Halorhodospira halophila SL1: one gene and its partner. The protein of the gene in region 2 interacts with the protein of the main gene of each other region in a pairwise test. Links are inferred from orthologs where the notes say so. Each region holds a gene or a part of one and is shown on either strand. Other genes may lie near its edges.

The links. The genes of interacting proteins can lie anywhere in the genome.
Region 1: the proteins of ssb (region 2) and recO interact in binary tests that used the Escherichia coli proteins (3 or more experiments, as listed by UniProt). The link is inferred for Halorhodospira halophila SL1 from one-to-one orthologs.

What each region holds. Positions count from the first base shown.
Region 1 is NC_008789.1:32,650-36,251, reverse strand. What follows is about bases 604-3,602. They hold recO (DNA repair protein RecO), read left to right. Parts: upstream 604-1,750; coding sequence 1,751-2,455; downstream 2,456-3,602. Other genes in these bases: acpS (holo-ACP synthase), read left to right, coding at 3,210-3,590; pdxJ (pyridoxine 5'-phosphate synthase), read left to right, coding at 2,479-3,213; era (GTPase Era), read left to right, coding at 837-1,754; rnc (ribonuclease III), read left to right, coding at 604-844. Outside these bases: lepB (signal peptidase I), read left to right, coding at 1-135; more of rnc, read left to right, coding at 140-603. UniProt on the Escherichia coli protein: Involved in DNA repair and RecF pathway recombination.
Region 2 is NC_008789.1:2,395,216-2,399,950, reverse strand. Bases 1,249-3,978 are described here. They hold ssb (single-stranded DNA-binding protein), read right to left. Parts: upstream 2,990-3,978; coding sequence 2,507-2,989; downstream 1,249-2,506. Other genes in these bases: uvrA (excinuclease ABC subunit UvrA), read left to right, coding at 3,213-3,978; HHAL_RS11040 (heavy metal translocating P-type ATPase), read left to right, coding at 1,249-2,407. In the rest of the region: HHAL_RS11045 (heavy-metal-associated domain-containing protein), read left to right, coding at 1-111; more of HHAL_RS11040, read left to right, coding at 143-1,248; more of uvrA, read left to right, coding at 3,979-4,735. UniProt on the Escherichia coli protein: Plays an important role in DNA replication, recombination and repair. Binds to ssDNA and to an array of partner proteins to recruit them to their sites of action during DNA metabolism. Acts as a sliding platform that migrates on DNA via reptation.

The DNA of each region.
Region 1 (3,602 bases), 2.4 Mb from region 2 along the record:
CGCAGCGCGGACAGCCGCATGTGGGGACCGGTCTCGGACGATTACCTGGCCGGCCGCGCGTTCCTGATCTGGATGAGCTGGGACAGCGAGGAGGGCGGTATCGCCTGGGACCGTATCGGCCAGCGGATCGAATAAGCCCATGTCCGATCTGGAACGCCTGCAACAGCGTCTCGACTACCAATTCCTGGAGTTGGAGCGCCTCCAGGAGGCGGTCACGCACCGAAGTGCCGGTGGCCGGCACAATGAACGTCTGGAATTCCTCGGTGACTCGGTTCTGAATTTCGTCGTCGCCCACGAAGTGTTCCATCGGCGACCGACGGATAGCGAGGGGACTCTGTCGCGACTCCGCGCCAGCCTGGTCAATCGCTCCAGCCTGGCGGCCATCGCTCGGGATATTGAGCTGGGCGACCACCTCCGGCTGGGCGGCGGCGAACTCAAAAGCGGCGGCCACCGGCGCGACTCCATCCTTGCCGACGCCCTGGAGGCGGTGTTCGGCGCGGTCTATCTGGACGCCGGTTTCGAAACCGCAGCGCGGGTGATCACCGGGTTGTACCGTTCACGACTGGAGAGCCTGCCCGACAAGGCGGTCCTCAAGGATCCCAAGACCCGTCTGCAGGAGGTTCTGCAGTCGACTCGCCGGCCGCTGCCGGGTTACCAGGTCCTGGATGTCCGGGGGCGAGCCCATCATCAGCGGTTTCAGGTCGAGTGCCGGCTCAGCGACAGCGAACAAACGACCCTCGGCGAGGCCGGCAGCCGCAGGCAGGCCGAGCAGCGGGCCGCCGAGGCGATGCTGGTCGAAATCGGAGCCGAGTCGGCGGAAGGAGGAGGGTCCGGGCATGAATGAACCATCCAGTGATGCCATCCCGACAGTGGAGCACAGCGGCCTGTGCGCCCTCGTCGGTCGGCCCAACGTCGGCAAGTCGACCCTGCTCAACGCCTTGTTAGGCGAGAAGGTCAGCATCGTCACGCGCAAGCCGCAGACCACGCGCCATCGTATCCTCGGCGTGCTCAATCGTCCCGATGCTCAGATGGTGCTGGTGGACACCCCGGGCATGCATCAGTCCGCCAAGCGGGCCCTGAATCGTCAGCTCAATCGTGCCGCTCACGGTGCCCTGGAAGACATCGATGTGGTGGTCTTCGTGGTCCGCGGCACCGAGTGGAAGGAAGATGACCAGCGGGTCCTGGAGCGCCTTGCTGACGTGGACGCCCCGGTAATTGTGGCGGTGAACCAGGTCGATCGGGTCCAGGACAAGCGACTGCTCCTGCCGCATCTGGAGTGGCTGGCTGAGCAGCGGGATTTCGCTGCGCTGGTGCCGGTCTCGGCGACACGCGGGGAGAACCTGGACGCCCTGGAGCGGGAGACCATCCAGCGATTGCCGTCGGGTCCGCCGCTGTTCCCGGCCGATCAGATCACCGATCGCGATCTGGGTTTCCGGCTCGGTGAGCTGGTCCGCGAGCAGCTCATGCTCAACCTCGGGGACGAGCTGCCGTACACCACCAGCGTGCAGATCGAACAGCTTCACCGTGAGGAAGGCATGACCCGCGTGGCGGCGGTCATCTGGGTCGAGAGCGATGGGCAGAAACCGATCGTGATCGGCCGCGGCGGAGAACGGCTGAAGAAGATCGGTCGCAGCGCCCGGTTGCAGATGGAGAACCTGCTCGGCGAGCGGGTCCACCTGGAACTCTGGACCAAGATCAAGGAGCAGTGGACGAACGATCGCCGGGCGCTGGACGAGCTCGGGTATACGGATTGAACGGCGCGCAGGGGCAGCCGGCCTGGGTGCTTCACCGCCGCGCCTTTCGGGAGAGCAGCACCCTGGTGGAACTGTTCAGCCAAGAGTATGGACGCATCGGCGCGGTCGCCAACGGCGTGCGGCGACGGGGCTGGAGCGGGCAACTCGAGCCCTTCATCCCGCTTCAGGTGAGCTGGCGTGGGCGCGGCGACCTCAAGACTCTGACCACCGTCGATCAGGCAGGACGCGGTTACGCCCTGCGGGGCGGGGCGCTGGCGTGCGGTTTTTACATGGCGGAAGTTCTGCTGGCCCTGACCCGTCGTGAGGACCCGCACCCGCGCACGTGGGAACGCTACGCCGTAGCCGTGGATTGCCTGGCCACGGACGATGCGGAGCCTGCACTGCGGCGCTTCGAGCTGGCCCTTCTTGAAGAGAGCGGCTACGGGTTGGAATTGGAACAGGACGTCCACGGCGAGCCGGTCGTGGCGCAGGCGCGATATCGTTACTCCCCGGAACGGGGGGCGGACCGGGCAGGCACGGGCGAGTGCGGCGTGGAGGTCAGTGGTGCCACACTGCTGGCACTAGCGGCCACGGAAGGGCAGGGGTTGTCTGAAGAACCGGTGCGCAGCGAGGCGCGGCGGCTGATGCGGGCGGTGATCCAGCAGCATCTGGGTGGGCGCCGACTGCGCAGTCGCGAGATGTTCCGCTCGCTGCGCGATTGATGGGACGGCATTCTGGGAGACCTATGTCCACAGGGCGTATTCAACTCGGTGTCAATATCGATCACGTCGCCACGCTGCGTCAGGCGCGCGGTACGCGTTATCCGGATATCCTCTACGCCGCGGCCGAGGCCGAACGCGGCGGTGCCGATGCGATTACCGTCCACCTGCGCGAGGATCGTCGGCATATCCAGGATCGTGACGTCGAGGAGCTGCAGCGCCACGTCCAAACCCGCGTCAATCTGGAGATGGCGGTCACCGAGGAGATGATCGGCATCGCGACGCGTCTAGCTCCTGCAGACTGCTGCCTGGTGCCGGAACGTCGCGCCGAATTGACCACCGAGGGCGGGCTGGACGTCGCCGGAGACGTCCAGCGGCTGGAGCAGGCCTGTCGCCGCCTCGGCGAGGCCGGTATCCGGGTCTCGCTGTTCATCGACCCGGACCCGGAGCAGATCGACGCCGCAGCGACCGCCGGGGCGCCGGTGATCGAGCTGCACACCGGGGCGTACGCCGATGCCACGGACGCCAAGATCCAGCACCGCGAGCTTGAGCGTCTTCGGGTCGCTGCGGCACGGGCCCGCGATGCCGGTCTGCAGGTGAATGCCGGACACGGTCTGCACTACCACAACGTCGAGGCGGTGGCCACGCTGCCCGCCATGGCCGAGCTCAACATCGGCCACGCCATTGTCGCCCGCGCGGTCTTTGAGGGACTGGCCCCGGCTGTCGCCGAGATGAAGCGCCTCATGCGGTCGGCGGCATGATCGCCGGCATCGGCACGGATATCGTAGCCGTGGTGCGGCTCGAACGCGCCCTGGAGCGGCACGGTGAGCGGTTTGCTCAACGCATCCTGGCCCCGACCGAGCTTCTCAACTTTCGGGAGGGCGGCGCCACGGCGGCGTTTCTGGCCCGCCGCTTCGCAGCCAAGGAGGCGGCCTCCAAGGCCCTGGGAACCGGGTTCAGCGATGGCGTGACCCTGCGCGACCTCGAGGTGGTCCACGATGTCCGGGGGCAACCGTCGCTGCGGTTCCACGGCGCGGCGGCCGAACGGGCGGTGGCCCTGGGCGTCAGCGAGGCAGCCCTGAGCCTGAGTGACGAGCGGGAATACGCCGTAGCTTTCGTGATCCTGGTAACCGGCTGATCGACATGGAGA
Region 2 (4,735 bases):
AGCGTCAGCGCCGAGGACGACGAGGCCGCCGTGGAGGGACGCCCCGATCCGGCCATGGTCGCTCAGCGCCTGGAAGAGCTGGGCTTCACCGGTATGGTTACCGACGACTAAGCGCCCCAACATCCGGGCGCGAGGAGGCCGAATGGCCGAGGCGCGCATCGAGCTCAGCGTCGAGGGGATGTCCTGCGCCTCTTGTGTGGCGCGGGTGGAACGCATCGCCGGGCGCCTGCCCGGGGTCACCGAGGCCTCGGTCAGCCTGGCCACCGAGCGGGCCACCATCGCCTACGATCCGGCCCAGGTCAGCCCCGCCGCCATCGCCGAGGCCCTGACCCGGGGCGGGTTCCGGGCCTCGCCGCGCAAGAGTGATGAAGAGGCCGCGGCGGGTCGCGACCGCGAGCTGAGCGATCTCTGGCGTGATCTGGTCATCGCCGCCACGCTGACGATCCCGCTGGTCCTGGTGGCCATGGGCCCGATGCTCTGGCCGGCCCTGGCGGACGCCATGGCCGCCCTGGCGCCGGAGCGCGCCTGGCTCTGGGTGGAGTGGGCACTGGCCACGCCGGTCCTGGGCTGGGCGGGGCGGCGGTTCTTCATCCACGGACTCCCGGCGCTGCGCCGCCTGGCCCCCGAGATGAACACCCTGGTCATGCTCGGCACCTCGGCGGCGTGGTGCTACTCCACCACCGTGCTGATCGCCCCCGGGCTGTTCCCCGAAGGGGCCCGCGGTGTCTACTTCGAGGCCATCGGCGTGATCATCACCCTGGTCCTGGTGGGGCGCTATCTCGAGCTCAAGAGCCGTGGCCGGGCCTCGCAGGCCATCCAGCGGTTGATGGCCCTGCAGGTCCCGACCGCGCGCGTCGAGCGCGACGGTGTGGTCAGCGAGGTCGCGGTCGAGGAGGTCCGGCCCGGGGAGCGGGTGCTGGTGCGCCCGGGCGAGCGGGTGCCGGTGGACGGCGAGGTGGTCGAGGGCTCGAGCTACATCGACGAGTCCATGGTCACCGGAGAGCCGGTGCCGGTGGGCCGGGGTGCCGGGGACGAGGTCATCGGCGGCACCATCAACGGCAGCGGCGCCTTTAGCTTCCGCGCCACCCGGGTCGGGGGCGACACGGTCCTTGGCCAGATCGTGCGCATGGTCGAGGGGGCCCAGGCCTCCAAGCCCCCCATCCAGTCCCTGGTGGACCGGGTGGCCGGCGTCGTCGTCTGGGGGGCCATCTTCCTGGCCCTCAGCGCGGTGGTGCTGTGGACCGCGCTCGGGTTCGGCATCGACCACGCCCTGGTCGTGGCCGCGGCGGTGCTGCTGATCGCGTGCCCCTGCGCCATGGGCCTGGCTACGCCCATGGCCATCATGGTGGGCACCGGGCGTGGCGCCGAGCAGGGCATCCTCTTCCGTCGCGGGGCGGCCTTCCAGGCCTCGGCCGGCATCGACACCGTGGTGCTGGACAAGACCGGCACCCTGACCGAGGGGCGCCCGGCGCTGACGGAGCTAGTGCCCCGGGGCGGCTGGCAGTACGACGAGGTCCTGGCTCGAGCCGCGGCGGTGGAGGCGCACAGCGAGCACCCGCTGGGCGAGGCCGTCGTGGCGGCCGCGCGGGAGCGCGGGCTGGCGGTGCCCGCGGCCGAAGGGGTCGAGGCCGTTGCCGGCTTCGGCATCCGCGGCCGGGTGGCGGGGGCCGACGTGGCCATCGGCGCCCGGCGCTATATGGAGACCCTGGGGGCAGCCATCGAGCCGGATCAGGCCGAGCAGGCCGATGCCCTGGCCCGGCGCGGCCGGACGCCGATGTACGTGGCCATCGACGGGCGCATCGCCGGGCTGATGGCCGTGGCGGACCCGATCAAGGAGGGGGCCAAGGACGCGGTGGTGGCCCTGCAGGGGATGGGTCTGCGGACGGTGATGCTCACCGGCGACGACCGGGCGACCGCCGAGGCGGTCGCCGCCGAGTTGGCCATCCGCGAGGTCCGCGCCGAGGTGCTGCCTGCCGACAAGGAGACGGCCATCAGCGACCTGCAGGCCGAGGGGCGGCACGTGGCCTTCGTCGGTGACGGCATCAACGACGCCCCGGCGCTGGCCCGGGCCGATGTCGGGGTGGCCGTGGGCACCGGGACGGACGTGGCCATCGAGGCCGGCGACGTGGTGATCATGGCCGGCGACCCGCGCAGCGTGGCGCGGGGCCTGGGACTGGCCCGGCAGACCTTCCGCACCATCCGGCAAAACCTGTTCTGGGCCTTCGTCTACAACGTGACCCTGATGCCGGTGGCTGCGGGTGCCCTGTACCCCTTCTTCGGGGTGCTGCTCTCACCGATGATGGCCGCCGGGGCGATGAGCCTCTCCAGCCTGCTGGTGGTCACCAACAGCCTGCGCCTGCGGCACACGGCCTTGCCGGCGCAGGAGGCGCTGCCGAGTCCGGCCTGATTTGTAGAGGCGGGGCTGGGTTGGGAGCACCCGAAACTCCGAGGCCCGCACTGGGCGGGCCTCGGGGTGGGTCGATCGGCTGTCGCTGAAAAGTCCCGATCAGAATGGGATATCGTCGTCGAAATCCGCCGGGGCTTCCTGCATGCCGCCGCCGCCACTGCCACCACCGGCGTCGCCGGCCGGGGCCTGAGCCGGGCGCTGGTCGCCGCCGCCGCCCATGGGCGCGGCACCGCCCCCACCGCCGCGGCTGTCGAGCATCTGCATCTCGTTGGCGACGATCTCCGTGGTGTACCGGTCCTGGCCGTTCTGGTCCTGCCATTTGCGCGTCTGCAGGCGGCCTTCAATGTAGACCTTGCTGCCCTTGCGCAGGTACTCGCCGGCGATCTCGCCGAGGCGGTTGAACATGACCACGCGATGCCACTCGGTGCGCTCCTGCTGTTCACCGGTCTGACGGTCGCGCCAGGTGTCCGAGGTCGCCAGGGCGACGTTGGCCACCGCGCTGCCCGACGCGGTGTAACGGACCTCGGGGTCCCTCCCCAGGTTGCCGATCAGGATGACCTTGTTGACGCCTCTGCTGGCCATGGCCGTGCTCCTCCGAAAAGTCTTTAGTGAACAGTGGGATGGGGCCGCGTCGCGGCCGGCGAAGCGGGGCGGCCACGCTCCGTGTCTGCCGCCCCACAGCTGGCCTCAATGTAAAGGTTTTGCCGGTCCGGCGAAACCGGCCGCAGCAGCGCCGGCGGCCTGACATGTCGTCCCTGGCGCGGTACCTTAAACGGTTCGCCGGCCACATCGCGTCGAGAGCAGCATGGACCATATCCGCATCCGCGGCGCCCGCACCCACAACCTCGACAACCTGGATATCGACATCCCGCGCAACTGCCTGGTGGTGATCACCGGGCCGTCGGGGTCGGGGAAGTCGTCGCTGGCCTTCGACACCCTCTATGCGGAGGGGCAGCGGCGCTACGTAGAGTCGTTGTCCGCCTACGCGCGGCAGTTCCTGTCGATGATGGACAAGCCCGACGTGGATCACATCGAGGGGCTGTCGCCGGCGATCTCGGTCGAGCAGAAATCGGCGTCCCACAATCCGCGCTCCACGGTGGGCACCGTGACCGAGATCCACGACTACCTGCGCCTGCTCTTCGCCCGGGCCGGCATCCCGTACTGCCCCGAGCACCAGGTCGCCCTGGAGGCGAGCACGGTCTCGGAGATGGTCGATCGCATCCTGGCGGAGCCGGAGGGGAGCAAGATGATGCTGCTCGCCCCGCTGGTCGACGGGAGCCCCGGCGAGCACCGGCGCACCCTGGAGCAGCTGCGGAGCCAGGGGTATCTCCGGGTGCGGATCGACGGCCAGGTGGTGGAACTCGATCCGCTGCCCCAGCTCGACGGCGACAGCGCCCACGATATCGAGGCGGTCATCGACCGCTTTCGGGTCCGCGACGATCTCGCCGGGCGGCTGGCCGACTCCATCGAGACCGCCCTGCGCATCGGCGAGGGGGTGGTGCGGGTCGCCTGGATGGACGAGCCGGAACGCGAGGCGCTGGTCTTCTCCGCGCAGCACGCCTGCCCGGAGTGCGGCCACGCGGTGGAGCCCCTGGAGCCGCGGATGTTCTCGTTCAACAACCCTCAGGGCGCCTGCCCGACCTGCGACGGGCTGGGGACCCAGCACTTCTTCGACCCCGAGCGCGTAGTCAGCCGGCCGCAGCTGACGCCGGCCGAGGGGGCGATTCGTGGCTGGGACCGGCGCAACCTCTACTACTTCGCCATTCTGCAGGGGCTGGCGGCGCACTACGGGTTCAGTCTGGAGACCCCGTGGGCCGATCTGCCGGAGTCCACGCGACACTGCATCCTCTACGGCTCCGGCGATGAGGAGATCGTCTTCCACTACCCCGGCCGCAATGGCCACACGGAGCGCGTTCATCCCTTCGAGGGCGTGATCCCCAACCTGGAGCGGCGTTTCCGGGAGGCCGAGTCCGCCACCGTCCGCGACGAGCTGGGTCGCTTCATGGCCCAGCGCACCTGCCCGGAGTGCCAGGGCGGTCGACTGAATCAGCGCGCCCGCAACGTGCGGGTGGAGGGCGTCGCCCTGCCGGATATCGCCGCGCTACCCATCTACGTCGCCCGGGAGCGGGTGCGGGCCCTGGAGCCGGATGGGGCCCGCGGGGAGATCGCCCGGCCGATCCTCGAGGAGATCCGGCAGCGCCTGGGCTTCCTGGAGGATGTGGGGCTGGGTTACCTGACCCTGGACCGGGCGGCGGAGACCCTCTCAGGCGGCGAGGCGCAACGCATCCGCCTGGCCAGTCAGATCGGCGCTGGCTTGGTGGGGGTGCT